Regions from separate parts of the Saccharopolyspora sp. NPDC047091 genome, predicted to be linked through region 1. Evidence: riboswitches for the same ligand, from Rfam matches in the RefSeq annotation. Region 1 holds a riboswitch; each other region holds the start of a gene.
What was found. Region 1 has a riboswitch for S-adenosylmethionine ahead of ABZ805_RS17170 (methionine ABC transporter ATP-binding protein). Riboswitches for the same ligand answer to the same signal wherever they lie in the genome.
Positions count from the first base shown of each region.

Region 1 (9,473 bases):
TTCGCAGACGACCGCGAACCGCTCCCGGCGGCTGCCCGCGTCGAGCCGGACCGCGGCCGCGTTGCCCGCGCGCACGCCGTCGACCTCGGCGGCGGCGCGCTCCACGTCCACCGGGTAGATGTTGCGCCCGCCCATGATGATCACGTCCTTGCGCCTGCCGCAGATGACGACCTGGCCGTCGACGAGGTAGCCGTCGTCGCCGGTGTCCAGCCAGCCGTCCGCGTCCTGCGCGGGCACCGGTCCGTCCGCGGTGCGGTAACCGGGCGTGACGGCGGCGCCGCGCACCCGCACCCGGCCCACCGCGCGATCGCCCAGCTCGGCGCCCGCATCGTCGACGACCTGCACTTCCAGGCCGGGCAGCGGCGGCCCGAGCAGCGCGAACGAGCGCGTTCCGCCGCCGGTGGCCGGTTCGGCGCGGCCGCGCACCTCCAGCGCTTCGGCGGAGACCACGTCCACCGTCGTCGGCCGGTCGAGCTCGGCGAAGGTCACCGCCAGCGTCGCCTCCGCCATCCCGTAGGCGCACACCACCGCCGACTCGCCGAGCCCGAACCGGGCCCCGGCGGTGGTGAAGGCGCGCACCGCGGCCACGTCGATCGGTTCGGCACCGTTGAGCGCGAACCGCAGCCCGGACAAGTCGAACTCGCCGTCCTCGGCGCGGCGCATCCGGCGCGCCACGACGGCGTAGGCGAAGTTGGGGGCCGCGGTCACGGTGCCGCCGTACTTGCCGATCAGCTTCGGCCACAGCAGCGGCGCGGCGAGGAAGTCGGCCGGCGTCACCTGCACCGCCTCCATCCCGATCGCCATCGGCACGGTCAGCGTGCCGACCAGGCCCATGTCGTGGAACAGCGGCAGCCAGGACACGGCCACGTCCCGCACCGGGTCCAGGCGCGCGATCTCCACCATCGCCGCCGTGTTCGCGGCGAGGTTGCCGTGCGTGATCCGCACCGCCTTCGGGTCAGCGGTGGAGCCGCTGGTCAGCTGGAGCAGGGCGGTCGCGTCTTCGGCGGTCGGCACCGGTTCGGCCAGCGCTTCGGGGTGCTCGGCGAGGCCTGCGAGGTCGCGGTACCGGATGCGGTGCGAGTCGAGCAGGTCGGCGAGCGGCTCGAACGGCGGCCCGAGCAGCACCAGCTCCGCGTCGATCATGCCGAGCACCCGCACCGCGTCCTGCGCCCAGCGGGCCAGGTCGGCGCGCGGCGTCGGCTGGTGCAGCATCGTGACGCCGCACCCGGCGAGCCAGCCGCCCTGCACCGCCGGGGCGATCAGGCCGGGGTCGGCGGCGAGCACGGCGACCGCGGCTCCGGGCCGGACGTCCGCGGTGAGGGCGGCGGCGATGCGCCGCGCCTGCTCGTGGACCTCCGCCCAGGTGCGGCGCCGGGGTGCTCGCGGTTCGCCGGTGACCAGCCCGCGCCCCGCCGCGCCGCCGTCGAGCGCCGAGGCCACGATCCCGTCCACGAACCGGCTCATGTGACGCACATTACGGCCGTTCCGAGGTGTGGGGAACCGGCGCACCGCCCAATCCGGCCCGGCGAAAGGTCCCACCACCCCGCACCCACGCCCGCGACCGTCGAGCCCGCCGGTTCAGGCCGCATCGGTTGCCCGTCAGCGGCGAAGCCGCTGAGCCGACGACCACCCACGCCACCGGCACCGCAGCGGGTTCTCAGCGGCTTCCTCGCGAGGACAGCGTTTTCGCATGTGGCGGAGCCACCTGCGAAAACGATCCCGCAGCGAGGAAGCCGCTGAGGTTCCGCCACCCGAGCAACAAGCAACAGGAGAGCCGCCAGATTTCAGTCCAGCTGATCGGCCAGTTCCAGCCAACGGGCTTCGACGTCGTCCTTCTCCTGCGACAACGCCCGCAGCTCCGCGTTGAGCCCCTGCAGCCGATCCGGCTCGGTGGCGGCTTCGGCGAGCTTGACGTGCAGGTCCTGCTCCTTCTTGCCGAGCTTGTCGAGCTGGCGCTCCAGCTTGGCGAGGTCCTTGCGCGCGGCCCGCTCCTGCGCCCCGGAGAGCTTGTGCTCCTTGGCGGCGGCGGAGTCGACGGCCTGCTTGCCGACGGATTCCTCCGCTTCGAGCAGCGAGCTGCGCCGCCGCAGGTACTCCTCGATGCCGCCGACGAGGTCGCTGAGCTTCCCGTCGCCGAACAGGGCGACGACCCGGTCGCACACCCGCTCCACCAGGTACCGGTCGTGCGAGACGACGACGAGCGTGCCGGGCCAGCCGTCGAGGAGGTCCTCGAGCTGCTGCAGGGTGTCGATGTCCAGGTCGTTCGTGGGTTCGTCGAGCACCAGCACGTTCGGCTCGCCCATCAGCAGCCGGGCGAGCTGGAGCCTGCGCCGTTCCCCGCCGGAGAGGTCGCCGACGGGCGTCCACTGCCGCCCCTTGCCGAACCCGAAGCGCTCCCCCAGCTGGGAGGCGGTGAGCTCGTACTTGCCGAGCTGCACGCGTTCGGCCACGTCCTCGATGGCTTCGAGCACCCGCCAGTCGCCGGGCAGGTCGTGCAGTTCCTGCGTGAGGTGGGCGAGCCGCACGGTCGCGCCGACCTTGCGGGTGCCCGCGTCCGGTTCGCGTTCGCCCGCGATCAGCCGCAACAGCGTGGTCTTGCCGGAGCCGTTGACGCCGACGACGCCGATCCGGTCGCCGGGCCCGACCTGCCAGGTCACGTCGTGCAGCAGGGTGCGGTCGCCGATCCGCAGGTCCACGTCCTCCAGCTCGACGACCGTCTTGCCGAGCCGCCGCTTCGCGAAGCTGACCAGTTCGACGGTGTCGCGCGGTGGCGGGACGTCGGAGATCAGCGCTTCGGCGGCCTCCACCCGGTAGCGGGGCTTGGAGGTGCGGGCCTTCGCGCCGCGCTGCAGCCAGGCGAGTTCCTTGCGGGCGAGGTTCTGCCGCTTCTCCTCGGCCTGCTGGGCGAGCCTGCCGCGCTCGGCGCGGGCGTAGATCCAGTCGGCGTAGCCGCCTTCGTACTGCTCCACCTTGCCCTGGGTGACCTCCCAGGTTCGGTTGCAGACGGTGTCCAGGAACCAGCGGTCGTGCGTGACGATGACGAGCGCGCAGCGGCGGGCCAGCAGGTGGTCGGCGAGCCAGCGCACCCCTTCCACGTCGAGGTGGTTCGTCGGCTCGTCCAGCACCAGCAGGTCGAGGTCGCGCACCAGCGCGGCGGCCAGCGCGACCCGGCGGCGTTCCCCGCCGGAGAAGTCGGCGACGGGCGTGTCGAGGCCGAGCCGGGTCATGCCGAGCCCGGTGAGCACCGAGCGGACCCGCGCGTCGGCGGCCCACTCGTGCTCGGCGGTGAACCCGTGCGGGTCGAGCACGGCGTTGCGCACGGTCGACCCGGGCGGGAGTTCGGTGCGCTGGGTGACGACGGCCATCCGCAGGTCGCGGGACTGGCTGACGCGGCCGGAGTCGGGCTCTTCGGTGCCGGACAGCACTTCCAGCAGCGTCGTCTTGCCGCCGCCGTTGAGGCCGACGACCCCGATGCGTTCGCCTTCGCCGACACCGAGGGACACGCCGTCCAGCAGCGGTCGCACTCCGTAGCTCTTGCTCACCGATTCGAGGTTGATCAGGTTCGCCATCGGGGGTGTGGATCTCCAGAGGAACAGAGGAACGTGAGGGGTGGGTCAGGCGTGGACCTGCGGCGGGGTGGGCCGGTCGGCGCGGTCGTCGCCGACGACCCGCGCGCCGGGCACCGGGCCCTGCGCGACCCGCACGGTGCGGCACACGCCCGCGCCGGACAGCTCGGCGGCCACCCGGACCGCCGCGTCGTTGTCGGTGCACAGGAACGCGCAGGTCGGCCCGGAACCGGACACGATCCCGGCGAGCGCGCCCGCCTCCACGCCGGCGCGCAGCGTGCGGCGCAGGTTCGGCCGCAGCGACACGGCCGCGGACTGCAGGTCGTTGCCCAGCAGCAGCGCCAGCTGCCGCGGATCGCCGGAGGCCAGCGCCTCCAGCAGCGGTTCGACTTCGCCGACGCGGTGCGGGCCGGTGTCGCCGCGCAGCCGGTCCAGCTCGGCGTACACGCCGGGGGTCTCCAGGCCGCGCCGGTCCAGCGCGATCACCCAGTGGAAGGTGTGCCTGGCCAGCACCGGGACCAGCCGCTCCCCGCGACCGGTGCCGAGCGCGGTCCCGCCCAGCAGCGAGAACGGCACGTCGCTGCCGATCTTCGCGGCGATGTCGGCGAGGTCGTCCCGGCCGATCTCCAGCCGCCACAGCGTGTTCAGCGCCAGCAGCGCGGCGGCCGCGTCGGCACTGCCGCCCGCCATGCCGCCCGCGACCGGGATGCCTTTGCGGATGGTCAGCTGCACGCCCGGTTCCTCCGGGTCGCGCCCGGAGTGCTCGGCGAGGAGCTGCACGGCCCGCCACGCGAGGTTGCTCGGCCCGGTCGGGACCGAGTCGGCGCCTTCGCCGTGCACCTCGATGCCGGGTTCGTCGGCGGTGCGGACCGTCACCTCGTCGGTGAGCGAGAGCGCTTGGAAGACGGTGACCAGCTCGTGGTAGCCGTCCGGGCGGGTATCGCCGACCGACAGGTGCAGGTTCACCTTGGCCGGGACACGCACGGTGATGGGGGTGGGTACCACGGAGAGCACCCCTAGAGCGTACGTGTCCGCGCGAGCCCGGTGCCGCCCCAGCACCCGACTTCACAGCGGAACCTCCGCGCACCCGGCCGGAACTCCCGGCCGGGCGACGCCCCCGCCACCAGGTGGATCTTCATCTGCCCCGGCCCGGACGCACCGCGGCCCCCGCACGTCCGCGCGGGGGCCGCCGATCCGGGATCGATCAGGAAGCGGGGATCACCGAGATGCCGCCGTAGGTCTTGGTGATGAAGTCCTTGACCTCCGGGGAGCGCAGCAGCTCCGCCAGCTTCTGCACCCGCGGGTCCTTCGCCATCGCGGGCGAGGCGACGAGGCCGTTGGCGTACGGGTTGTTCTCCGCGCTCTCCACCGCGATCGGGTCCTTCAGCCCGGCCTTGAGCGCATAGTTGCCGTTCACGATCGCCGCGTCGACGTCGTCGACCGAGCGGGGCAGCTGGTCGCTGGAGAGCTCCTGGAACCGGATGTTCTTCGGGTTCTCCGCCACGTCGCGCACCCCGGCGCCCTGCTCTGCGCCCGGCTTCAGCTTGATGACTCCGTTGTTCTGCAGCAGTTCCAGGCTGCGGGTCTGGTTCGACGGGTCGTTGGGCAGCGCGATCCGCGCCCCGTTCGGCAGCTCCTGGAGGGACTTCACCTTCTTGGAGTAGACCGACAGCGGTTCGAGGTGCACCGTCTGCACCCATTCGAACTCACCGCCGCGCTGCGCCTGGTACTCCGCCAGGTACGGCTTGTGCTGGTAGTAGTTCGCGTCCAGCTCGCCGTTGGCGACGGCCTCGTTGGGCCGGTTGTAGTCGTCGAACTTCTCGATCTCGATCTCGATGCCGGCCTGCTCGGCGAGGTGGTCCTTGACGAACTGGAGGATCTCGCCGTGCGGCTGCGGGCTGACGCCGATGGTCAGCGGGGCCTCGGGGTCCTGCGCGGCGGGCGTGCCGGAGGCGCCGCAACCGGCCAGTGCCAGCGTCGCAGCGGTGAGCACCACGGCCAGGGAGCGAAAACGCATCGATCGCGTCCTTTCTGGAGGGCCGACCGGTGACGTGCACCGGCGGCCGGCGGGGATCGCACGTCCCCGCCGTCGGAGTGTTCCTGGTGAGCTGCGGGCCTAGCCGGTCGCGCTGCGGCGGCGGTCCACTGCTTTGGCGGTGATGTCGGTGAGCAGCTGCATGGCGAAGGCCAGCACGGCCAGCACCACCACCGAGCCGTACAGCACGCGCTCGTCGTACGCCTGGTAGCCGTCCTGGATGGCGGTGGTCCCCAGCCCGCCACCGCCGATGGCGCCGGCCATCGCCGCGTAGCCGATGAGCGCGACGGCGGTGACGCCGACGGCCCCGACCAGCGCGGCGCGGGCCTCGCCGAGCAGCACGGTCCACACGATCCGCCACCGGCTCGAACCGGTGGTGATCGCGGCTTCGACGACGGTGAAGCTCACTTCCCGCAACGCGTTCTGCGTCAACCGCGCGAAGAACGGCACGGCGCCGACGACCAGCGGGACGATCACCGCGGTGCTGCCGATGGACGTGCCCACCAACAACCTGGTGAAGGAGGCCAGCACCACCAGCAGCACCACGAACGGCACGGACCGCACCACGTCGACGACCACACCGAGGATCCGGTGCAGCGTCGGACGCGGGCTGAGCCCGACCGGAGAACTCAGGTGCAGGAACACGCCCAGCGGCAGTCCACCGAGGACCGCCAGCAGCGTCGAGACCAGCACCATGTAGAGCGTTTCGGCGGTGGCACCGCCGAGCAGCTCCGCTACTTCCGCCCAAGGGGTCGGATCACTCACGCCGCGACTCCATCAACACTGACCGGGGTGCGCCGCACGTGCGCGTCCCGGTCGACCATCCACTTCAGGGCCGACTCGGACCGCTCACCGGCGAGTCCGATGCGGAACTTCGCCACCGGGGTGTCGCCGAGCCGGGTGAGCCCGCCGCCGAGGATGGACAGCTCCACCCCGAACCGGCTCGCGGCCTCGGGCAGCAGCGCGCCGACGGCGGCGAAGCCGACGAGGACCACTTCGGCGACCACGTCGTGGCGCACCCCGGGCACGACCGGTGCCTGGTCGGTCTCGGGCAGCAGGCTGGTGCTGACCCGGCTGCCGGGTTCGGCGACGAGGTCGAGCACCTTGCCGTGCTCGACGAGCTTGCCGCCTTCGAGCACCGCCACGTCGTCGGCGATGCGCCGCACCACGCCCATGTCGTGGGTGACCACCAGAACGGTGACGCCCAGTTCGGAGCGGGCCCGGTCCAGCACGGTGAGCACCGAGTCGGTGGTGCCCGGGTCCAGCGCCGAGGTCGGCTCGTCGGCCAGCAGCACCGAGGGCTTGGCGGCCAGCGCGCGGGCGACCGCGATGCGCTGCCGCTGCCCGCCGGAGAGCCGGTCCGGGTAGATCGGCGCCTTCTCGGTGAGCCCCACCAGGTCGAGCAGTTCGGCGACGCGGCTGCGGCGCTGCGGCGCGGGCATCCCGGCGGCTTCCAGCGGGAGCGCCACGTTGCCCGCGGCGGTGCGCTGCCGCAGCAGCGAGTCGCCCTGGGGAACGACGCCGATGTGGCGGCGGGCGGCGCGCAGCGCGGCGCCTTCGAGGGAGACGAGGTCGGTGCCGTCGACGCGGATGGCGCCGCGGTCCGGCTTCTCCAGCAGGGCGATGCACCGGGCGAGGGTGGACTTGCCCGCGCCGCTGGGTCCGACGACGCCGAGCACGGCGCCCGCCGGGACCTCCAGCGACACGTCGTCGAGGGCGACGACGTCGGACCGGTCGGACTGGTCGGGCCGGAAGGACTTGGTGAGGTTCTCGACTGTGATCACGATCGCGCTCCGCATCAGCTCACGCCGACCTGCGGACATGCCGCGGCCGGGCGGGGAGGAACAGAAGGGCCTGGTGGGGCGGTGACGACTGGGGCCGTCAGCCGGCGAGGCGACAGGCCGTCGTGGTGCGGCGTCCGTGATCGATAACCCGGCGCTGGGTCAACGCGAGCCCGTGCGGACCGGAGCCGACGCGAGCGCGACCACCGCGGGCCCGCCTGCGGCTGGACCGGGGCGCACGTTCACCTGCGAGCAGAGTTTCAGACACCACAACTCCATCGACCCTGGCGTTAGCACCTGCTCCGGTGGAGTGGTTGCTGCGGCGTCGTGGAGCCAGGTCTCTCAGCCGCTCGGGATGGATTTCCCGAATAGTAGAACGCAGCGGCGTCGGGAGGCGCAAGCCAAAAGCCGTCACTATGTGGAATCGTTTGACAAATCACATCCCCCTACTGAGCAGGAGACATGTCTGGTCGTGAATATTCCAGTGACCTTATGTGAGCAGCGCTACGGTTTTCCGCCTGGACGGAGCAACGCGACCCCCGAGGGTGCGACGCAGCGGAACGTCAGCGCGCCGATCCCGCGCCCGCCTCGGCCACCCGGGCGAAATCGGCCACCGTGAGCTGCTCGCCGCGCGCCGACGGGTCCACCCCGGCCGCCCGCAGCACCTCCTCGGCGCGCGCCGCCGAACCGGCCCAGCCGGACAGCGCCGCCCGCAAGGTCTTGCGCCGCTGCGCGAACGCCGCGTCCACCGCCGCGAACACCTGCGCCCGGGGCGCCGCCGACGGCGGGTCCACCCGGGAGAAGGACACCAGCCCGGAATCCACGTTCGGCACCGGCCAGAACACGTTGCGCGGCACCGGACCCGCGCGCCGGACGTCGGCGAACCACGCGGCCTTCACGCTCGGCACCCCGTAGGTGCGGCCGCCCGGCTTCGCGGCCAGCCGGTCGGCGACCTCGGACTGCACCATCACCAGACCGGTGCGCAGCGACGGCAGCTCCGCCAGCAGGTGCAGCACCACCGGCACCGCCACGTTGTACGGCAGGTTCGCGACCAGCGCGGTCGGCTGCGGCTCGGCGAAGTCGGCGGCCCGCACCCGCAGCGCGTCGGCGGGCAGCACCCGCAACCGGTCCCGCAGTTCGGGGGCGAATTCGGCGGCGGTGCGCGGCAACCGCTCGGCGAGCACCGGGTCGATCTCCACCGCCACCACTCCGGCGGACTCCGGCAGCAGCGCCAAGGTCAGCGAGCCCAGCCCGGGACCGACCTCCAGCACCACGTCCTCCGCGGTGAGACCGGCCGCCCCGACGATGCGGCGCACCGTGTTCGAGTCGTGCACGAAGTTCTGGCCGAGCCGTTTCGTCGGCCGGATCCCGAGTTCCCCCGCCAGCCGGCGAACATCGGCCGGCCCGAGCAACCGCGCCTGGTTCGCGTGCTGTTCCACGAGGTCAAAGCTACCCGCGCCCGCTTCCCGCACCGCGCCCGCCCTCCCCCGCGCTGATCAGGGCCGCGCCGATCAGGGCCGCGAACGCGAACGACCGGTCACCGGCACGAGGCCGATGACCGGTCGGGGAACGCGGAGGTCGCCGCTCAGCCGAGGCCGAGCTTCGAGGAGCAACCCGGCCAGGCGCCGTAGCTGCCGCCGCGGGCGTCGCGCACCTTGGTGGCCACCGAGATCTGCTGCTCCCGGCTCGCCTGGTGCGGGTAGGCCGCGTACTGGTCGCCGCCGTAGGCGTCCCAGGTGCTCTTGTCGAACTGGAGGCCGCCGTAGTAGCCGTTGCCGCTGTTGATCGACCAGTTGCCGCCGGCCTCGCACTGCACCAACTTGTCCCAGACGGCGCTGTTCGGCGGCTGCTTGGTGCCGACGCGGACGACCTTCTCGGTCGGCTCCTTGGTGATCTTCTCGCCGACCGCTTCGCGACCGGTCTCCTCGCCGTTGCGAGTGCTCACCCGGGTGAAGACGATCTTCTCGCCGGGCGTGCCCGGGTTCTCGACCTTCTCCTCGCCCTTGAGCATGGAGTCGTCTTCGATCTCCTTGACCGGCGGCTCGATCGGCACGGTCACGTTGACCACGGTGCTGCCGGTGCGATCGATCT
Region 1 is NZ_JBEYUS010000036.1:33,333-42,805, reverse strand. It holds gene ABZ805_RS17195 (fatty acyl-AMP ligase) at 1-1,464, opposite strand, end outside; gene ABZ805_RS17190 (ABC-F family ATP-binding cassette domain-containing protein) at 1,785-3,569, opposite strand; gene ABZ805_RS17185 (4-(cytidine 5'-diphospho)-2-C-methyl-D-erythritol kinase) at 3,615-4,571, opposite strand; gene ABZ805_RS17180 (MetQ/NlpA family ABC transporter substrate-binding protein) at 4,771-5,583, opposite strand; gene ABZ805_RS17175 (ABC transporter permease subunit) at 5,683-6,366, opposite strand; gene ABZ805_RS17170 (methionine ABC transporter ATP-binding protein) at 6,363-7,385, opposite strand; SAM riboswitch class I at 7,655-7,744, opposite strand; gene rsmA (16S rRNA (adenine(1518)-N(6)/adenine(1519)-N(6))-dimethyltransferase RsmA) at 7,946-8,821, opposite strand; gene ABZ805_RS17160 (transglycosylase family protein) at 8,968-9,473, opposite strand, start outside.

Region 2 (9,473 bases), on a different contig from region 1:
AGTCGAAGAACAACTACCCGGACGTCAACGAGGTCTTCGACCGCGACGGTTCGGACGCGATGCGCTGGTTCCTGATGGCCAGCCCGATCCTGCGCGGCGGCGACCTCGTGGTCACCGAGCGCGGCATCCGGGATGCGGTGCGCCAGGCCGTGCTGCCGCTGTGGAACTCCTGGTACTTCCTGGCGCTGTACGCCAACGCCGAAGGCGTCGAGGGCCGGTTCCGGGTGGACAGCGAGCACGTGCTGGACCGCTACGTGCTCGCCAAGACCCACGAGCTCGTCGGCGACGTGCAGGCCGCGATGGACGTGTTCGACCCGGCGGGGGCGTGCGCCAGCGTCCGGGACTTCCTGGAGGTCCTGACGAACTGGTACGTGCGCCGCTCCCGGGACCGGTTCTGGGCCGGGGACGCCGATGCCATCGACACGCTGCACACCGTGCTGGAGGTGACCTCCCGGGTGGTGGCGCCGCTGCTGCCGCTGACCGCGGAGGCGGTGTGGCGCGGGCTCACCGGTGGCCGTTCGGTGCACCTGGCCGACTGGCCGCTGGTCGACGAGCTGCCCGCGGACGCGGCGCTGGTCTCGGCGATGGACCGGGTGCGGCAGGTGTGCTCCTCGGTGCTGGCCCTGCGGAAGTCGAACTCGCGGCGCGTCCGGCTGCCGCTGGCGAAGCTGGTCGTGGCCATGCCGGAAGCCGGCTCGCTGGAGCCGTTCGTGGACCTGATCCGGGACGAGGTGAACGTCAAGGAGGTCGAGCTGACCACCGACGTCGCCGCGCACGGCCGGTTCGAGATCGCCGTGAACGCCCGCGCCGCAGGACCCCGGCTCGGCAAGGACGTGCAGCGGGTGATCAAGGCCGTGAAGTCCGGCGACTGGACCCGGAACGCGGCGGGTGCCGTCGTCGCGGACGGCACCGAACTCCAGGAGGGCGAGTTCACCGAGCGGCTGGTGTCCACCGACTCCGGTGCCGCGGCCGCGCTGCCGGGCGGGGCCGGGCTGGTGGTGCTGGACTGCGACGTCACCTCGGAGCTGGCCGCCGAAGGCGTGGCCCGCGACCTGGTGCGCGTCGTGCAGCAGGCGCGCCGGGACGCCGGGTTCGAGATCTCCGACCGCATCCGCGTCGAGGTCTCCGCGCCCGCGGAGGTGCTGGCCGCGGTGGACGCGCACCGCGAGTTCATCGCCGCCGAAACCCTCGCCGATGTCGTGTCCGAGGGCGCGGCCGCGGGTGGTTCCGCGGGCAGCGTCGGGGACGGCGTGGACGTCTCGGTCGCCGTCGAACGCGTCTGATCGGCCGCCCCCGGGCGGGTCCGCGAGATCCTTCGCGGACCCGCCCGGACGGGCGTGGCACACCTCCCACTTCGCACCGGACGGTTGCGCGCGGCGGGGGGTGGTCCTTAAGGTTCGTCGTCGAAGGTCATGAGTGCCAGCGGGAAACCCCGGTTTGCTGGTCGGCAACCCTCCTACCGCGGTGGGGTGCCCCGGGTGAGGACCTGGCCGATCGCGCAGGGCGGTCGGCAAGCGCGGGCCCCGAATGCTCCGGGCCCGGTGAGGCCCCAGGAGGCATCGTGTCGTCAGCCGTTCGCTCCGCCGCCGGTGAGATCGCCGAAACCCCGATCTGGTCCGTCGTGGACTCCGTTCCCGTGGTGCCCGCGGTCGTCGGCGCGCAGCTCCAGGTCCCGCTGGTCACCGGCGGTTCCGCCGAGTACGCCAACCTGGACCACGGGGCCAGCGCGCCCTGCCTGAACGCGGTGCGCGACGCCGTGAACGAGCTGCTGCCCTGGTACGCCAGCGTGCACCGCGGCGCCGGGTTCGCCTCCCAGGTGTGCACCCGGGTCTACGAGGGCGCTCGGGACGTGCTGCGCCGGTTCGTCGGCGCCCGCCGCACCGACTCGGTGATCTTCACCCGGAACACCACGGACGCGCTGAACCTGCTGGCCGGTGCGCTGCCCGCGGACACCTCGGTGGTCGTGTTCGACACCGAGCACCACGCGGCGCTGCTGCCGTGGGCGGGGGAGCGGCTGCACCGCCTCGACATCCCGGAGAGCCCGCAGGACGCGGTGCGGCTGCTCGACGCCGCGCTCGCCGAGTGCGCCGACGGGCCGAAGCTCGCGGTGCTGACCGGCGCCTCCAACGTGACCGGCGAGCTGTGGCCGATCGCCGAACTCGCCCGCGTCGCGCGTGCGCACGGCGCCCGCACCGTGCTCGACGCCGCCCAGCTCGCCCCGCACCGCCCGATCCGCATCGCCGACCTCGGCGTGGACCACGCGGTGCTGTCCGGCCACAAGCTCTACGCCCCGTTCGGCGCGGGCGCGCTCATCGGCCGCGACGACTGGCTGGACCGGGCCGAGCCGTACCTGGCCGGGGGCGGCGCCACCCGCTCGGTCCCCGACGAGGGCGAGATCGACTGGAACACCGGTCCCGAACGGCACGAGGCCGGGTCGCCGAACACGGTCGGCGTGCACGCGCTCGCCAAGGCCTGCGAGGTGATCGCCGAGCACGCCGAGGCGATCGAGGGGCACGAGGACCTGCTGCTGCGCAGGCTCCGCGCCGGGCTCGCCACCGTGCCCGGGCTGCGCGAGCTGAGCCTGTTCGGGCCCGAGCACGACCGGGTCGGCGTGGTCGGCTTCACCGTGGACGGCCAGGACCCGGGCCTGCTGGCCGCGGCGCTGTCCGCGGAGCACGGCATCGGCGTGCGGGACGGGCTGTTCTGCGCGCACCGCGCCGTGCGGCACCTGCTGGCAGGCACCGACGCGCAGCGCGCGGTCCGGATCAGCCTCGGCCTCGGCACCACCGTCGAGCACGTGGACCGGATCGTCACCGCGCTGCGCGAGCTGGTCGCCCACGGGCCGCAGTGGAGCTACGAACTGGACGGCGGCCGCTGGGTGCCCGCCGACGATCCGCGCGAGTTCCCCGCCGCGTTGGCGTGAGCCGCTGCGAACGACCGATCGGCGGTCGGGGAGAATGGGCCGGGTGAACACCGAGCAGTCCGACTCCGAGCAGCCCGGATCGAACCCCGCCGACGGCGCGGGCTCGACCTCAGAACCGGAAGCGCGACCCGCCGCGGGCGGGGACGGCGGTACCGCCGCAGGCGAGCCGGACTCGGGTTCGGACGTCGCCGGGGCGACCGCGGTCGAACCCGCCGGTGGCCGCGCGCCGCGGAAGCTGCTGGTCCTGCTGTTCGGGGTGGCGGCGCTGCTGCTGGCCGCGGACGTGCTGACCAAGATCGCCGCCGTCGCCCGGCTCGACGGGCGGCCACCGCTGGAGCTGTTCGGCGGTGCCGTGTACCTGGTGCTGGTGCGCAACCCGGGGGCCGCGTTCTCGCTGGCCACCGGCATGACCTGGCTGCTGGCGCTGCTGGCGATCGCCGTCGTCGGCGTCATCGTGTGGCTGGCGCCGAAGCTGCGCTCCACCGGCTGGGCCGTGGGGCTCGGCCTGGTGCTGGGCGGGGCCTGCGGGAACCTGGTCGACCGGCTGTTCCGGGAACCGGGGCCGCTGCGCGGGCACGTGGTGGACTTCGTGTCGCTGTTCGCGCCGGACGGCAGCGTGTGGCCGGTGTTCAACGTCGCCGACTCGTCCATCGTGTGCGGCGGAATCCTCGTGGTGCTCCTGTCGCTGTTCGGCCGGGATTACGACGGCTCCGTGCACACCCGCAAGAAGCGCGAGGACCGGGCATGAGCGATCTGCGGATGCTCCCGGTCCCGGACGGCCTCGAAGGCATGCGGGTCGATGCGGGTCTGGCGAAGCTGCTCGGGCTGTCCCGGAGCACGGTGGCGGGGCTCGCCGAATCCGGTGAGGTGCTGCTGGACGGCGCCCCCGTCGGCAAGTCGGACCGGCTCATCGCGGGCGGACTGGTGGAGGTGACGCTGCCCGCGGCCCGGCCGGAACCGGAAGTGGTCGCGGTCCCGGTGGAAGGCCTGCGGATCCTGCACCAGGACGACGACATCGTCGTGGTGGACAAGCCCATCGGCGTCGCCGTGCACCCCAGCCCCGGCTGGGAGGGACCCACCGTGATCGGCGGGCTCGCCGCGGCGGGCGTGCAGATCGCGACCTCGGGCGCCGCGGAGCGCCAGGGCGTGGTGCACCGGCTCGACGCGGGCACCACCGGCGTCATGGTCGCGGCGAAGAGCGAGCACGCCTACACCGCGCTGAAGCGGGCCTTCAAGGAACGCACCGTGGAGAAGCGCTACCACGCGCTGGTGCAGGGCCACCCCGATCCGAGCAGCGGCACCATCGACGCGCCGATCGACCGGCACCCCAAGCACGACTACAAGTTCGCCGTGGTCAGCGGTGGCAAGCCGAGCATCACCCACTACGAGACGGTGGAGGCGTTCCGCGCCGCGTCCTTGGTGGACGTGAAGCTGGAGACCGGGCGCACGCACCAGATCCGGGTGCACTTCTCCGCGGTCCGGCATCCGTGCGCGGGCGATCTCACCTACGGGGCGGACCCGGTGCTGGCGCGGCGGCTGCAGCTGGGCAGGCAGTGGCTGCACGCCCGGATGCTGGGCTTCGAGCACCCCGCCGACGGGCAGTGGGTGACGTTCACCAGCGACTACCCGGACGATCTGCAGCACGCCCTCGACGTCCTGCGCGAACAGGACTCCTGAGCCGCTCTCGCCGCGCCTTGTGATGATCTTCGTCCAGGCGCGGTCGGACGATCGCGTAGCGTGGTCGTACTGATCCAGGAGCGGTGGGGAGGGGCCGATGACCCAGGCCGGAGCGGGCGGGGCGTTCGACGGGCGTCGCGAGGAGTTCACCGACGACACGCCGACGCCGCCGACGGGCCTGTCGTTGGGCGGTTCGCCGCCGCCTGGACCCGCGCGGCGGGACGGGCGCGCGGAGGCCGAGGACTGGCCCACCACCGATGCGGAGCGGACCGATCCGGGCCAGCTGGGGCTCGCGGAGCTGCTCGCGGCCGAGGACGTCGGCCGCGCGGGCCCGGCGGTGCTGGGCGCGGACCCCGTCGCGGATTCATCGGCGGACGCAGGGGACTGGCCCACCCTCCAGCGCCGCGAACGCCGTCCCGAGCGCCCTCGCCCCGGCCCCCTCGACTGGGTCCGCCGCCGCACCACCTGACAGTCCACATTGGATCGAACCGCCGCGACTCTGCGCTGGGCCAGGTCTTTTTCGCCTGTCAGCGGCGAAGCCGCTGAGCGGAGACCACCCGAGCAACCGGCACCGCAGCGGGTTCTCAGCGGGTTCCTCGCGAGGACAGCGATTTCTCCTGTGGCGGAGCCACCGGTGAAATCGATCCCGCAGCGAGGGGCCCGCTGAGGTTCCGCCACCCGCCCCCACCGAGCAGAACGAGCCGGATCAGAGATCAGTGATGTCCCAGTGCAGGGTTCGGTGTTCGTCTCCTGGTCTCATGGTCCACCGCACCGTGGACAGCTCGGTGTCCTCCGGCAGCACGTAGACGGTGTGCCCGCCCGCGGTTTCGCCGGGCGGGACGCCGATGCGGTGCGGCGGCCGGGAGGACAGCGCGACCGGTGCTTTGCCCACGGTGGAGCCGTCTTCGGCGACCAGCACCAGGTAGAGGTCGGGCAGCGAGGTGAACGGCATGGGGCTGCGGTTGGTGAGCTCGGTGTGCACGACGACGGAGCGTTCGCCTTCTTGCAGCTGGTAGCCGGCGGCGGTGTACAGGAAGTCGGCGGGGTCGACGACTTCGACGAGCTGGATGGTGATCCGCTCGCCTTCGGGGCCGTCCACGTCGAGCTTGGTGCCGACCTTGCCGGTGCGGGCCGCGGCGGGCACCGCGGTCTTGGCGGTGGGTGCGTGCGGGTTCGCGACCTGCTGGGTCTGCTGGTTCTGCGGGGCGGCCTGGGCCGGTTGCGGCCCGGAATGCGGTCCTGATTGCGGTCCGGCCGCGGGCTGGCCGGGTTGCGGGGGCCGCTGCTGCTGGTCGCCGCGCGCCCAAGCGGCGGAGCCGGGCGGGCCCCAGGTGTTCTGAGGTGCCTGCTGCGGTCCGGGCGCCGGTGCGGGCCTGGCCTGCTGCGGCTGGCCGAGGGAGGCGGGCGGTCCGGCGGGGGTGAACGGTTGCGCGCCGCCGGTCTGGTTCTGGCCGGGGTGTCCGCCGCTGTGCGCCCCGCTGGGGCCGCCGTGCACCTGGTGGCCGCCGCTCGGCGGGTTCGGCACCTGGTACCCACCGCTGGGCGGATTGGGCACCTGGTATCCGCCGCTGGCCTGGGTCCAGGCGTTGGCGGCGGCGACCGCGTTGCGGATGCCGACCGGGTCGCACTCGACGCCGACGACCATGGGGAGACCGGTGGTGGAGAGCACGGCGAGCCGGGCGGCCACGTCGCGGACGTCCATCCCGAGCCGCGACGCGATCTCGTGCACCGCGGCGCGCCCGGATTCGGCGACGGCGGTGAGCAGACGTACGTCCACGGGATCAGGAGCGGTCACGTCAGGCCACGCTACCCCCTAGGAACGATCACCGTCCGCAAGGGCGGGATGTTCGCGGGAACCCGGTCCGCCGAGCTCGTCGAGCTCGGGATCGATCCGGCTGGGGACCGATCCGCGGCACGCCCGGCAGGGTCGCGGATCGCGCCCGGAGATGGTCGCGGTCCGGCGCCGCCGTGACCACCCCTTCGCTCGTCGGCACCGCCGATCGGGTCGGTGTCGCGCCCCGCGGCCGGTGCGCTTCCCGGCCGGTCCGCCGCCGTTCGCGGCGATGGGGGAGGCCGCCGGACGGTCCGCGCCCGTCCCGAGCCGATCGCGCCGGAGGAGCACACCGTGCCGGGGCCACCGCCAGGTGCGCGCCTGGTGCTCGGTGCTCGGCGCTGTCCAGCTGTCCACCGAGGACGGGTCGCAGGGGGGAGCTGACGGGCCTGTTCGGCGCCGGGCGCGTCGAATCCTGCTGATCGGGTGAGCGGGCAGGGGCTGTTCGGACGGTCCCTCCCGCGTCCGCGGCGGTACCCGCGGAACGCCTCGGATGGTGGCTCGCGCACCGCCGCGGAAGCTGAGAATCCTCTCAGATCGCGGCGAGTTGACTGTCCCGCGACAGCCTCCCACCCGAGAGGACGCGATGTCCGCCACCACGGAGAACGCCGAGTCGATCGTCCTCGACGACGCGTTCATGCAGGACCCCTACGTGCGCTACGCGCGGCTGCGCGCCGACGCTCCCGCGCAGAAGGTGATCAGCCGGGCAGGCATCCCGGTGTGGGTCGTGACCCGCTACGCGGAAGCGCGCCAGGCGCTCTCCGATCCGAGGCTGCAGAAGAACGTCGAAGGCACCAAGAAGGCCATCGACAACCAGCTGGGGGAGGGCGCGCACCGCGCCGAGTTCATCGACGACCTCAACGCGCACCTGCTCAACACGGACCCGCCGGACCACTCCCGGCTGCGCAAGCTCGTGCTCAAGGGCTTCACCCCGCGCCGCGTCGAGGACCTGCGGCCCCGCGTGGAGCTGCTCACCGGCGAACTGCTCGACGAGATCGCCGGCCGCGGCGAGATCGACCTGCTGCACGAGTTCGCGTTCCCGCTGCCCATCATCGTGATCTCCGAGATGCTCGGAGTGGAGCAGGAGCGCCACGAGGACTTCAAGCGCTGGACGACGGCGCTGGTCAACGGCGCCGACGCCGAGACGATCAACTCGGCCGGGACCGCCATCGCCGAGTACACCGCCGGGCTGATCGCCCGCAAGCGCGAGGAACCCGGCGACGACCTGATCAGCGCGCTCATCGCGGCCGCCGACGGGACGGACCGGCTCAGCGAACCCGAACTGATCTCCATGGCGTTCCTGCTGCTCGCCGCCGGGCACGAGACGACGGTGAACCTCATCGGCAACTGCGTCTACGACCTGCTCGGCAACCCGGAACGGCTGGCCGAGGTGCGCGCCGACCCGGACCTCGTCGACGACGCGATCGAGGAGACGCTGCGGCACGAGAGCCCGGTGAACCTGGCGACGATGCGGCACACCGCCGAACCGGTGCTGCTCGGCGACGTGGAGATCCCGGCGGGCGAGCTCGTGCTGGTGTCGCTCGGTTCGGCGAACCGGGACGAGCGACGCTTCGACCGGCCCGACGAGTTCGACCTGAGCCGCTCCAGCACCGGGCACCTCGGGTTCGGGCACGGCATCCACTTCTGCCTCGGCGCCTCGCTGGCCCGGCTCGAAGCGCGGATCGCGGTGCGCGGGCTGCTGGAGCGCTTCCCCGACCTGCGCCTCGCCGTGGACCCGGCGGAACTCCGGTGGCGGCCCAGCACCCTCGTGCACGGGCTCGAAGCGCTGCCGATCCGGCTGTCCTGAAACGCACCGCGCCCCCGGGGAGGAACCCCGGGGGCGCGGTCGTGTCGCGGGGATCAGCGCGCGTCGCGCAGCGCGATCACGGTGTACGGCCCCACCTCGCGGCGCTCGAACCGCGGGTCGTCGAACGCGGCCGGGTCGAAGAACACGTCGTAGTCCCGCACGTTCGGCAGCTGCGGGAACGCGTCGCCCTTGAGGTTCAGCGCCAGCTTCCGGCCGTTCTCGTCCGACGGGTCCGCCGCACGCTCCTGGTCCGCCTCCGACGCGACCGGGCTGTCCTGGTTGCGGAGGATGAACACGTTCGGCGTGGTGAACCGGCTGTGCTGCAGCATGTCCAGCAGCTCCGCGCCGCTGCGCGCCTTCGTCCAGCGCTCGATCTCCGCGGTCCGCCCGTCGTAGTCGGCCAGCGGGTTCGCGTAGTGCGGCGTCTCCTGCTGGAAGCTCCAGTACGGCTGGAACGACAGCAGCTTGTAGTCGGTGGTCAGCAGCAGGTTCCGCTGCGGCGGGCGACCGGTCAGCTGCGACACCTCCCGGTACACGTCGTCGGCCCACGAACCGGTCTGCTCCGGATCGCGCGCGCCCTTCGCGTTGTCGCCCGTCGGGTAGTAGTCCTCGTAGGCCTGGTCCGCGGACGGCGCCAGCGCGCTGCCGATCGCGCCCTGCGTCAACGTGATCGCGCCGAGCAGCCCCAGCGCGCAGGACAGGACCGTGATCCGCGCGGCGTAGGCCGCGTCCACCCGCTCCCGCAGCCAGCCGATGAACTCCAGCACCGCGAACACCCCGGCCACCGCCAGCACGACGCCCAGGATCACGTTCAACCGGAACGCGAGCAGCGTCGTCTTCGCCACCAGCGCCAGCGTCGAGAGCCCGAACCAGGTGTAGATCGCGACCACCACGGTCAGCATCGCCGCCGCGACCTCGCTGCGCCGCGCCCGCAGCACCAGCCAGGCGAACCCCGCCAGGCACAGCGCGCCGACCGGGCTCGCCGACATCATCGGCACCGGCAGGAACGAACCGTCCTCCGGCAGGTAGTGCAGCGCCGCGCTGCGCGGGTTGTCGGTGAACACGTGCGTGGCCAGCACGTACGGCAGCCACACCAGCAGCGACACGAGCCCGCTGACCACGCCGATCGGCAGCAGCCGGAAGAACATGCGCTGGACCGTCGGCCACACCCGCTCGCCGCGACGCACCCGGAACACGCCGACCACCACGGCCATCGCCACGATCAGCAGCACCGC
Region 2 is NZ_JBEYUS010000011.1:59,525-68,997, forward strand. It holds gene ileS (isoleucine--tRNA ligase) at 1-1,283, shown strand, start outside; SAM riboswitch class IV at 1,409-1,523, shown strand; gene ABZ805_RS07940 (aminotransferase class V-fold PLP-dependent enzyme) at 1,595-2,923, shown strand; gene lspA (signal peptidase II) at 2,958-3,671, shown strand; gene ABZ805_RS07950 (RluA family pseudouridine synthase) at 3,668-4,600, shown strand; gene ABZ805_RS07955 (hypothetical protein) at 4,698-5,069, shown strand; gene ABZ805_RS07960 (AsnC family protein) at 5,307-6,395, opposite strand; gene ABZ805_RS07965 (cytochrome P450) at 7,018-8,238, shown strand; gene ABZ805_RS07970 (arabinofuranosyltransferase) at 8,292-9,473, opposite strand, start outside.
Region 2: it holds a riboswitch for S-adenosylmethionine, as region 1 does, so the genes downstream of both, ABZ805_RS07940 (aminotransferase class V-fold PLP-dependent enzyme) here and ABZ805_RS17170 (methionine ABC transporter ATP-binding protein) in region 1, are expected to answer to the same signal.

Region 3 (9,473 bases), on a different contig from region 1:
CTCACCGCACGCCCGAAACCGCTGCGGGGAGCGTCCTACGGCGCTCGGCGCGCCCAGGACCGCTCGGTGGTGCCGGTGCGGCTGCACTCGGTCGACGTCGGCGACCGGCGGATCGCGGCCGGCGGCCGGGCGCTGCTCCTGGTGCCGACGGAACCGTGGCGCTCGCTGATCGCGGGCCAGCAGGTGACCGCCACCGGGCGAGCCGCGCCGCCGCGCGGCGGGGAACTGCTGACCGCCGCGATCCAAGTCGGCCAGGGACCGGAGCAGGTGCGCCCGGCACCGGGCTGGCAGCGGGTCGCGGAGGGCCTGCGGGACGGCCTGCGCTCGACCTCCCGGACCGTGCTGGGTCCGGAAGCGGCGGGCCTGCTGCCGGGGCTGGTCGTCGGCGACACCGGGCTGCTGCCACCGGAAGTGGTGGAGCAGTTCGAGACCGCCGGGCTGACGCACCTGATGGCGGTGTCCGGGGCGAACCTGGCCATCGTGTGCGGGGCGGTGCTGCTGGCACTGCGCCTGATCGGTGCGGGACCGGTGCCGTGCGCGGTCGGTGCCGGGGTGGCGATGGCCGGGTTCGTGGTGCTCGCGGGACCCGAACCGAGCGTGCTGCGGGCCGCCGTGATGGGCGCGATCACGCTGTTCGCGCTGGCACTGGGCCGCGAGCGCTCGGCACTGCCGACCTTGGCGGGCAGCGTCATCGGCCTGCTGCTGCTCGCTCCCGGGCTGGCGACCACGGCGGGGTTCGCGCTGTCGGTGGCGGCGACGGCGGGACTGGTGCTGCTGGCACCCGGCTGGTCGGCGGCGCTGCACGCCAGGGGAGTGCCGGTCGGGCTCGCCGAGGCTCTCGCGGTGCCCGCGGCGGCGCACCTGGTCACCGCGCCGCTGGTGGCCGCGATCTCCGGACAGGTCAGCCTGGTCGCGGTGGTGGCGAACCTGCTGGCCGGGCCGCTCGTGGCACCCGCGACGGTGCTCGGGGTCGCGGCGACGGTGGTGGCCCCGTGGTGGGCACTGCCGGCGAAGGCGCTGGTGTGGCTGGCAGGACCCGAACTGGAGTGGGTGCTCGCGGTCGCCCGGCACTCGGCGGCCGTGCCGGGGGCGGTCGTCGACTGGCCGTCCGGTGCGGTGGGCGGGATCGCGCTGGCGGTGCTCTCAGCGGTGCTGCTGATCGTGCTGCGCGGCCGCATCGCCCGGCTGGTGCTGATCAGCGCGGTGCTGGTCGTCGTGGTGGTGGTGATCCCGGTCCGCCAGCAGGTGTTCCCCTGGCCGGCGCCGGGGTGGTCGATGGTCGCCTGCGACGTGGGGCAGGGCGACGGGCTGGTGCTGGCCACCGGGCGGGACCGGGAAGCGGTCGTGGTCGACACCGGACCGGACCCGGCGCTGATGGCGGAGTGCCTGCGCCGCTTGCGGATCCGCAGCGTCCCGCTGGTGGTGCTGACCCACCTGCACGCCGACCACGTCGGCGGCATCTCGGCGGTGCTGTCCGGGCGGCAGGTCGGTGCGGTCGCGGTCGGGCCGTTGGACGAACCGGCCTGGGCGGCCCGGGAAGTGCGGGCGGCCGCCCGCACGCACCGGGCACCCGTCATCCCGCTGCGCGCGGGACAGCGGTTGCAGTGGCCGGAACTGGTGCTCGACGTGCTCGGGCCGCGGGGAGCGCTCGCCCGCAGCACGTCCGCGGAGGACGCCAACGACGCGTCGCTGGTGGTCAAGGCGACCACCCGGGCGGGACGGGTGCTGCTGACCGGGGACATCGCGCTGCCCGGGCAGGCCGCGCTGCTCACGTCAGGTGCGGACCTGCGGGCGGAGGTGCTCAAGGTGCCGCACCACGGGTCCCGGTTCACGACGCCGCGGCTGCTCGCACAGGTGCGCCCGCGGCTGGCGGTGATCAGCGTCGGCGCCGGGAACGACTACGGCCACCCGAGCCCGCTCATCCTGGGCGAGCTGCAGCGGCTGGGTGCGCGGATCCACCGCACGGACCGGTCCGGGGACATCGCGATCGTCCCGGGCCGTGGCGGGAGCACCGCGGTGGAGCGGGGCGATCCGCTGCGGCCGGACGAGAAGTGACCGGCGCACCGGTCCGGGACCGTGGGCCGCGGTGCTCCGCGGCCCACGGCCACCGATCACAGGCCGAGGGCCTCGTTCACGGCATCGGTGTTCGGGGCGACGGTCGCCTTCGGACCGACCTGGTCCTGCACGGCGTCCAGCGTCTTGAGGCCGTCGCCGGTGATGAGCAGCACCGTCTCCTGGTCCGGGTCGATCTGACCGGCCTCGATGAGCTTCTTCGCGGTCGCGACGGTGACGCCACCGGCGGTCTCGGCGAAGATCCCCTCGGTGCGGGCCAGCAGCCGGATACCGGCGACGACCTCCTCGTCGGTGACGTCCTCGATGGCCCCGCCGGTGCGCCGGACCACGTCCAGCACGTACGGGCCGTCGGCGGGAGCACCGATCGCCAGCGAACGCGCGATGGTGTCCGGGCGGACCGGCTGCACCACGTCGTGGTTCTGCTTGAACGCGCTGGCCACCGGCGAGCAACCGTTGGCCTGCGCGCCGAAGATCCGGTACGGGCTCTGCTCGACCAGACCGGTCTGGCCGAGCTCGCGGAAGCCCTTGTCCACCTTGGTCAGCTGCGAACCGGAGGCGATGGGCACCACGATCTGCTCCGGCAGCCGCCAGCCGAGCTGCTCAGCGACCTCGAACCCGAGGGTCTTGGAGCCCTCCGAGTAGTACGGCCGCACGTTGACGTTGACGAACGCCCAGTCCTCGTGCTCGGCGGCGAGCTCGGTCGCCAGCCGGTTCACATCGTCGTAGTTGCCGTCCACCGCGAGCAGCGAGCCGTCGTAGACCGCGCTCATCAGGATCTTCGCCCGCTCCAGGTTGGACGGGACGAGGACCACCGAGTCCCAGCCGGCGCGGGCCGCGGCGGCGGCGACGGCGTTGGCGAGGTTGCCGGTGGACGGGCAGGCCAGCACCTTGAACCCGAACTCGCGGGCGGCGGCCAGCGCGACCGCGACCACGCGGTCCTTGAAGGAGTGCGTCGGGTTGCCGGTGTCGTCCTTGATCCAGATCCGCTTGACGCCGAGCGCCTTCGCGAGGTTGTCCGCGCGCACCAGCCGGGTACAGCCGGGCTCGGTGTTCGGGTGCTCCTCGACGTTCGTCGGCACCGGCAGCAGCTTCTTGTAGCGCCAGATGGAGCGGGGGCCTGCCTCGATGTCCTCGCGGCGGATGCGCCCGAAGTCGTAGGCGACCTCCAGCGGCGAGAAGTCCTCCAGGGACACGAACTCGGGCGCCAGCGGCTGGCGGTGCCCCTCTTCCTTCGACACCAGCTCGACGGCCGGACCGAGGTCGTAGGTCTTGCCGGTGGAGTTCGGGGCATGGGCGGCAGCGGTCATCGCGAGGTCCTTTCCTCATCTGTCCCGCGGGCGGGTCGGAGTTGGCACCAATTTCTTCGACTACCTCGCGAATGCCGCGAAAGGTCGAGATGGTTGCCGGGGCTTCATCGGGCCGTTCCCTCTGCCCCTCTGGATGAGCTATTCGGTTGTGGCTGCAACGTTACGGGAGGCCGCCGCGTCCTGGCCAGCACGGGTACCGGCGCACGGACCGGCGGTGGTGTCGCAGGGTCGTGCGACGATGCCCCTATGAGTTCGCCGTCGGTGGTCTGCGATCCGCTGCACCTGATCCTCGGGGACGAGGAACTGCTGGTGGAGCGCGCGCTGTGGGAGGCGGTCGGAGCGGCCCGCGCGGCCGATCCGGAAACCGAGCTGCGCAGGATCAAGGTGAGTGAACTCACCCCGCCGGAGCTGGACGAACTGCTGAGCCCCTCGTTGTTCGCCGAAGGCCGCGTGGTGGCGCTGGAAGCCGCTCAGGACGCGGGCAAGGAGATCGCCGAGGCGATCCTGTCGCACGCGCGGCAGCCCGCGGACGGCGTGGTGCTGGTGATCGTGCACAGCGGAGGCGGCCGTGGGAAGAACGCCAAGGAGTTGCCGAGCGCGTTGCGCAAGCTCAACGCCCGCGTCACCGAGTGCAACAAGATCACGAAGGGGCCGCAGCGAGAGGCGTTCGTCAAGGACGAGGTGCGTCGCGCGGGTGGCCGCATCGATGCCGCCGGAGTCGGCGCGCTGATCGAGACGGTCGGCTTCGACCTGCGCGAGCTGTCCTCGGCGGCCTCCCAGCTGGTCGCCGACACCGGCGGGAAGATCGACGAGTCGGAGGTGCGCCGCTACCACCGCGGCCGCGCCGAGGTGACCGGCTTCGCGGTGGCCGAGAAAGCCGTCACCGGTGACCTGGCCGGAGCGCTGGAAGCGCTGCGCTGGGCGCTCCAGCTGGGCGTCGCGCACGTGCTGATCGCGGACGCCCTGGCCGATTCGGTGCGCACCATCGGCCGCGTCGCCGCCTACGGCCGAGGCGACCCGTTCCGGCTCGCCGGAGACCTCGGCATGCCCGCGTGGAAGGTGAAGAAGGCGCAGGCGCAGGCCAGGGGCTGGAGCAGCGCCACCGTCGCTGAGGCGTTGCGCGCGGTCGCCGTGCTGAACGCGGACGTCAAGGGCATGGCCGCCGACGCGGACCACGCGCTGGAGCGCGCCGTGCTGCGGCTGGTCGAACTGCACTCCTCCCGGAACTGACCCGCGGTCGTCACCCGGCGAGCCCTGCCCGCACCGTCCGGCGACGATCATCGCCGGTGCGCGGTGCGCGGTGCGCGGTGCGCGGTGCGCGGTGCGCGGTGCGCGGTGCCGCACGAACGGCACGCGAGCCCTCAACCCCGCGCGCGAAAACCACTGAGCCCGCGACCTGCCCCCCAGAACGCGAAACGGGGCCCGTCCCCGGAAGGACGGACCCCGCTTCGGGCCGGTGCGCGTGCCGGACGGAGGGCCCGGCCGCGCTCGGGCTCAGAGCTTGTTGACGGCCTGCGCCAGCGCCGACTTCTTGTTCGCGGCCTGGTTGGCGTGGATGACGCCCTTGCCGGCGGCCTTGTCCAGGGTGCGCGAGGCGGCGCGCTGCAGCTCCAGGGCCTTGTCCTTGTCACCGGCGGCAACGGCCTCGCGGAACTTGCGGATGGCGGTCTTGACCGACGACTTCACCGACTTGTTGCGCAGGCGGTTGCGCTCGTTGGTCTTGATCCGCTTCATCTGAGACTTGATGTTGGCCACTGGGGCGCCTCTTTCCTCGATCGGATTCGTCGTGCCGCGCTGAATCGGCGCTGCCGCACCGGAGCTCGACGGCCCGCGGTGTGCGCAGCTTTCCTCCCTGGCGGAACGCCGCACGGCACGGTCGACGATCCTAGCAACGGTGCTCGTGCCGGCCCGCGTCGGCATCGGGTGCGAGGACGCTCACACGACAGGACTCGATCGGTGGTCGGCGGCATAGGCTCGCGCCCCGTGTTCACCCCATTGGATTGGCCCGGCTTCGCCGATCTCTCCTTGGCCGGGCTCGTCTTCCTGTGCTGCGCGGCGTTCCTCGCCGGAGCGGTGGACGCGATCGTCGGGGGCGGCGGCCTGATCCAGCTGCCCGCGATGCTGCTGCTGGTGCCCGGCGGGAACATCATCTACTCGCTCGGGACGAACAAGCTCGCCGCTGTCGCGGGCACCACCGCCGCCGCGTGGACCTACGCGAAGCGGACCCCGGTGCCGTGGCGCAGTGCGCTGCCGATGGCGGCCGTCGCATTCCTGGGCGCGCTGGGCGGTGCCGTGTTCGCCGCCTCGCTGCCGCAGCTCGTGCTCACCGTGGTGGTGCTGGTGGCGTTGATCGCGGTCGGCATCTACACGTGGCGCAAACCCGATCTGGGGTCGGTCGCGGCGCCGCGCTTCGGGCCCGTCCAGCAGGTCTGGGTGATGGTGGCGGGCGGCCTGGCGATCGGCTTCTACGACGGCATCGCGGGCCCCGGCACCGGCTCGTTCCTGGTGTTCCTGCTCGTCGGCCTGGTCGGTTTCGCGTTCGTGGGGGCGTCGGCGACCGCGAAGGTCGTCAACGTGGCCACCAATCTGGGGGCGCTGCTGTTCTTCATCTCCGCGGGCAAGATCTTGTGGGGGTTGGCCCTGGTGATGGCGGTGAGCAACGCGAGCGGCAGCGTGCTGGGCGCTGCGCTGGCGTCCAGCCGCGGATCGGCCTGGGTGCGCAAGGTGTTCCTCACCGTGGTGGTGGCGCTGGTGGCCAGCCTCGGCTGGAAGCTCGCCGCCGGTCTCTGAACCCTTCCGGGCGATCAGTCAAGAGGCCACGTCAGGCGTGATGTGAGATCGAGAACACCGGCGGGTCGCGGGAATGATCTGCCCCGGGGTGTGGTTGTATGAGTCGGCCGATTTTTGTGTTCGTGTTCGACACGCTCGCGAAAGTTGCGGGCGCGACTCTGTCCTGAGCGCAAGCTGGAGAGTTCGCCGTCTGGACTAGGCCCCGGTGTTCGCGCGGTGCGGGCACCGGTTACTCATCAGCTGTGAGGAGACAGAGATGGCACAGGGCACTGTGAAGTGGTTCAACTCCGAGAAGGGCTTCGGCTTCATCTCCCCCGACGGTGGCGGCCCGGACGTGTTCGTCCACTACTCGGCCATCGACGGCAACGGCTTCCGCACCCTGGAAGAGAACCAGACCGTGACCTTCGAGATCACCCAGGGCCAGAAGGGCCCGCAGGCCAGCGGCGTTCGCGCGGTCTGAGTGCGGTGATCCGCTCGGCGGGCCCTCCACCTTCGCGGTGGGGGGCCCGCCGTCTTTTTCGCCCGGGCCGGTGTCGCGGTACAACGGGACGCATGGACGTCGTCAACAGCCGCACGATCCTCCGCCCGCGCGACCCGGAGCGCTCGCTGCGCTTCTACCGGGACGTGCTCGGTCTCGCGATCTCCCGCGAGTTCCCGGGCGGCACGGTGTTCTTCCTCGGGCAGGGCTTCCTGGAGATCTCCGGTCGCGGCGAGCACGGCCCCAGCCCGGACCAGGTGCTGTGGATCCAGGTCCGCGACCTGCACGCCGAGTTCGACCGGCTCGCCGAGCTCGGAGTCGCCGTGGAGGCCGCGCCGGTCCGGCAGCCGTGGGGCTTGGACGAGGCGTGGATCGCCGACCCGGACGGCACGCGGATCGTGCTCGTGGAGGTTCCCGCGGATCATCCGATCCGCACCGACCAGCGACCGCGCTGAGCCGGCCCCGGAGTTGGGCTCCGGTGGCAGGTCGCCGCGTGGGACGATGTGGGTTGCACGCGCGCCCCGCGAGGACCCCGAGATCCCAAGGAACACCGAGTGAGCAGCTTCGCCGATACGACCTTCACGGACCCGGAGCGCATCCGGAACTTCTGCATCATCGCGCACATCGACCACGGCAAGTCGACGCTGGCCGACCGGATGTTGCAGCTCACCGGGGTGTTGGGCGAGCGGGCGTACCGGGCGCAGTACCTCGACCGGATGGACATCGAGCGGGAACGCGGCATCACGATCAAGGCGCAGAACGTGCGGCTGCCGTGGACCGCGGGCGGCGTCGACCACGTGCTGCACATGATCGACACCCCGGGGCACGTCGACTTCACCTACGAGGTGAGCCGGTCGCTGGCCGCCTGCGAGGGTGCGATCCTGCTGGTCGACGCGGCGCAGGGCATCGAGGCGCAGACCTTGGCGAACCTGTACCTGGCGATGGAGCACGACCTCCAGATCATCCCGGTGCTCAACAAGATCGACCTGCCCGCGGCGGAGCCGGACAAGTACGCGGCGGAGCTCGCGCACATCATCGGCTGCGAGCCCACCGATGTGCTGCGGGTGTCGGCGAAGACCGGTGAGGGCGTGGGCGAGGTCCTCGACGAGGTCGTCCGCCAGATCCCCGCCCCGCAGGGCGTGCACGACTCGCCGCCCCGCGCGATGATCTTCGACTCGGTGTACGACACCTACCGCGGCGTGGTGACCTACATCCGCGTCGTCGACGGCAAGATCACCCCGCGGCAGCGGATCCGGATGATGTCGACCAATGCCACGCACGAACTGCTCGAGGTCGGCATCATCTCGCCGGACCCGAAGCCCTCCGCCGGGCTCGGCGTCGGCGAGGTCGGCTACCTGATCACCGGTGTGAAGGACGTCCGCCAGTCCAAGGTGGGCGACACGGTGACCGCGGAGCGCAAGGGCGCGACCGAGGCGCTCGGCGGCTACCGCGAACCGAAGCCGATGGTCTACTCCGGGCTGTACCCGGTGGACGGTTCGGACTACCCGATCCTGCGCGAAGCGCTCGACAAGCTGCAGCTCAACGATGCCGCGCTGACCTACGAGCCGGAGACCTCGGGTGCGCTCGGCTTCGGCTTCCGCTGCGGTTTCCTCGGCCTGCTGCACCTGGAGATCACCCGGGACCGGCTGGAGCGCGAGTTCGGCCTGAACCTGATCTCGACGGCGCCCAACGTCGTCTACCAGGTGAAGCTCGAAGAGGGCGAGGACATCGAGGTCACGAACCCGTCGGACTGGCCGGAGGCGAAGATCGGCGAGATCCACGAGCCGATCGCGAAGTGCACCGTCATCGCCCCGTCCGAGTTCGTCGGCACCATCATGGAGCTGTGCCAGAGCAGGCGCGGCCGCCTCGAAGGCATGGACTACCTCTCGGAGAGCCGGGTCGAGCTGCGCTACACGCTGCCGCTCGCCGAGATCGTGTTCGACTTCTTCGACCACCTCAAGTCCCGCACCCGCGGCTACGCCTCGATGGACTACGAGGAGTCGGGCACGCAGAGCTCCCAGCTGGTCAAGGTGGACATCCTGCTGCAGGGCGAGCCGGTGGACGCGTTCAGCGCGATCGTGCACAAGGACTCCGCCTACTCCTACGGCACCAAGATGACCTCGAAGCTGCGCGAGCTCATCCCGCGCCAGCAGTTCGAGGTGCCGATCCAGGCCGCGATCGGGTCGCGGGTGATCGCCCGCGAGACGATCCGCGCCATCCGCAAGGACGTGCTCGCCAAGTGCTACGGCGGTGACATCAGCCGGAAGCGCAAGCTGCTGGAGAAGCAGAAGGAGGGCAAGAAGCGGATGAAGACCATCGGGCGGGTCGAGGTCCCGCAGGAGGCCTTCGTCGCGGCGCTGTCCACCGACGACTCCGCGAGCAAGGACGACAAGTCCAAGCCGAAGAAGTGACGTGCCGCCGACCGCTCGCCTCATGACCGGTTTCCCGGGGCGGGCGGTTCGGCAGCGGTGCCATAGGCGTCGGCTATGGCGTGCATCGTGAATCGGTCTTCCCTCCGCGGTGGCGATCTGCCACCTGCGGTGATCTTGTGTGGATGTGGTGCGGGACTCGCCGGCCCGCGGTGTCCGGCTCGTGGGAACCCTTGCTCGCGGCGGTTCGCCGACTAGCATTCGAGCCGCACCGCGGGGACGCGGAAACCCTTGCGCCGCTTGCGGTTTCGCCGTCTCCCGTGCTCGTCCGCCGCACCGCACAGGAGGTCGCACATGGGAGCATCCGACGTATCGCGTGAACACCTGCCGATCCCGGACGCCCCGCCCACCGCCGTCACCGCGCTCGACGCGCGCGACCAGAACCCGGCCTTCACC
Region 3 is NZ_JBEYUS010000006.1:39,070-48,542, reverse strand. It holds gene ABZ805_RS04910 (ComEC/Rec2 family competence protein) at 1-2,055, shown strand, start outside; gene thrC (threonine synthase) at 2,112-3,380, opposite strand; SAM riboswitch class I at 3,393-3,520, opposite strand; gene holA (DNA polymerase III subunit delta) at 3,627-4,610, shown strand; gene rpsT (30S ribosomal protein S20) at 4,875-5,135, opposite strand; gene ABZ805_RS04890 (TSUP family transporter) at 5,364-6,170, shown strand; gene ABZ805_RS04885 (cold-shock protein) at 6,427-6,630, shown strand; gene ABZ805_RS04880 (VOC family protein) at 6,723-7,103, shown strand; gene lepA (translation elongation factor 4) at 7,203-9,059, shown strand; gene ABZ805_RS04870 (arylsulfatase) at 9,372-9,473, shown strand, end outside.
Region 3: it holds a riboswitch for S-adenosylmethionine, as region 1 does, so the genes downstream of both, thrC (threonine synthase) here and ABZ805_RS17170 (methionine ABC transporter ATP-binding protein) in region 1, are expected to answer to the same signal.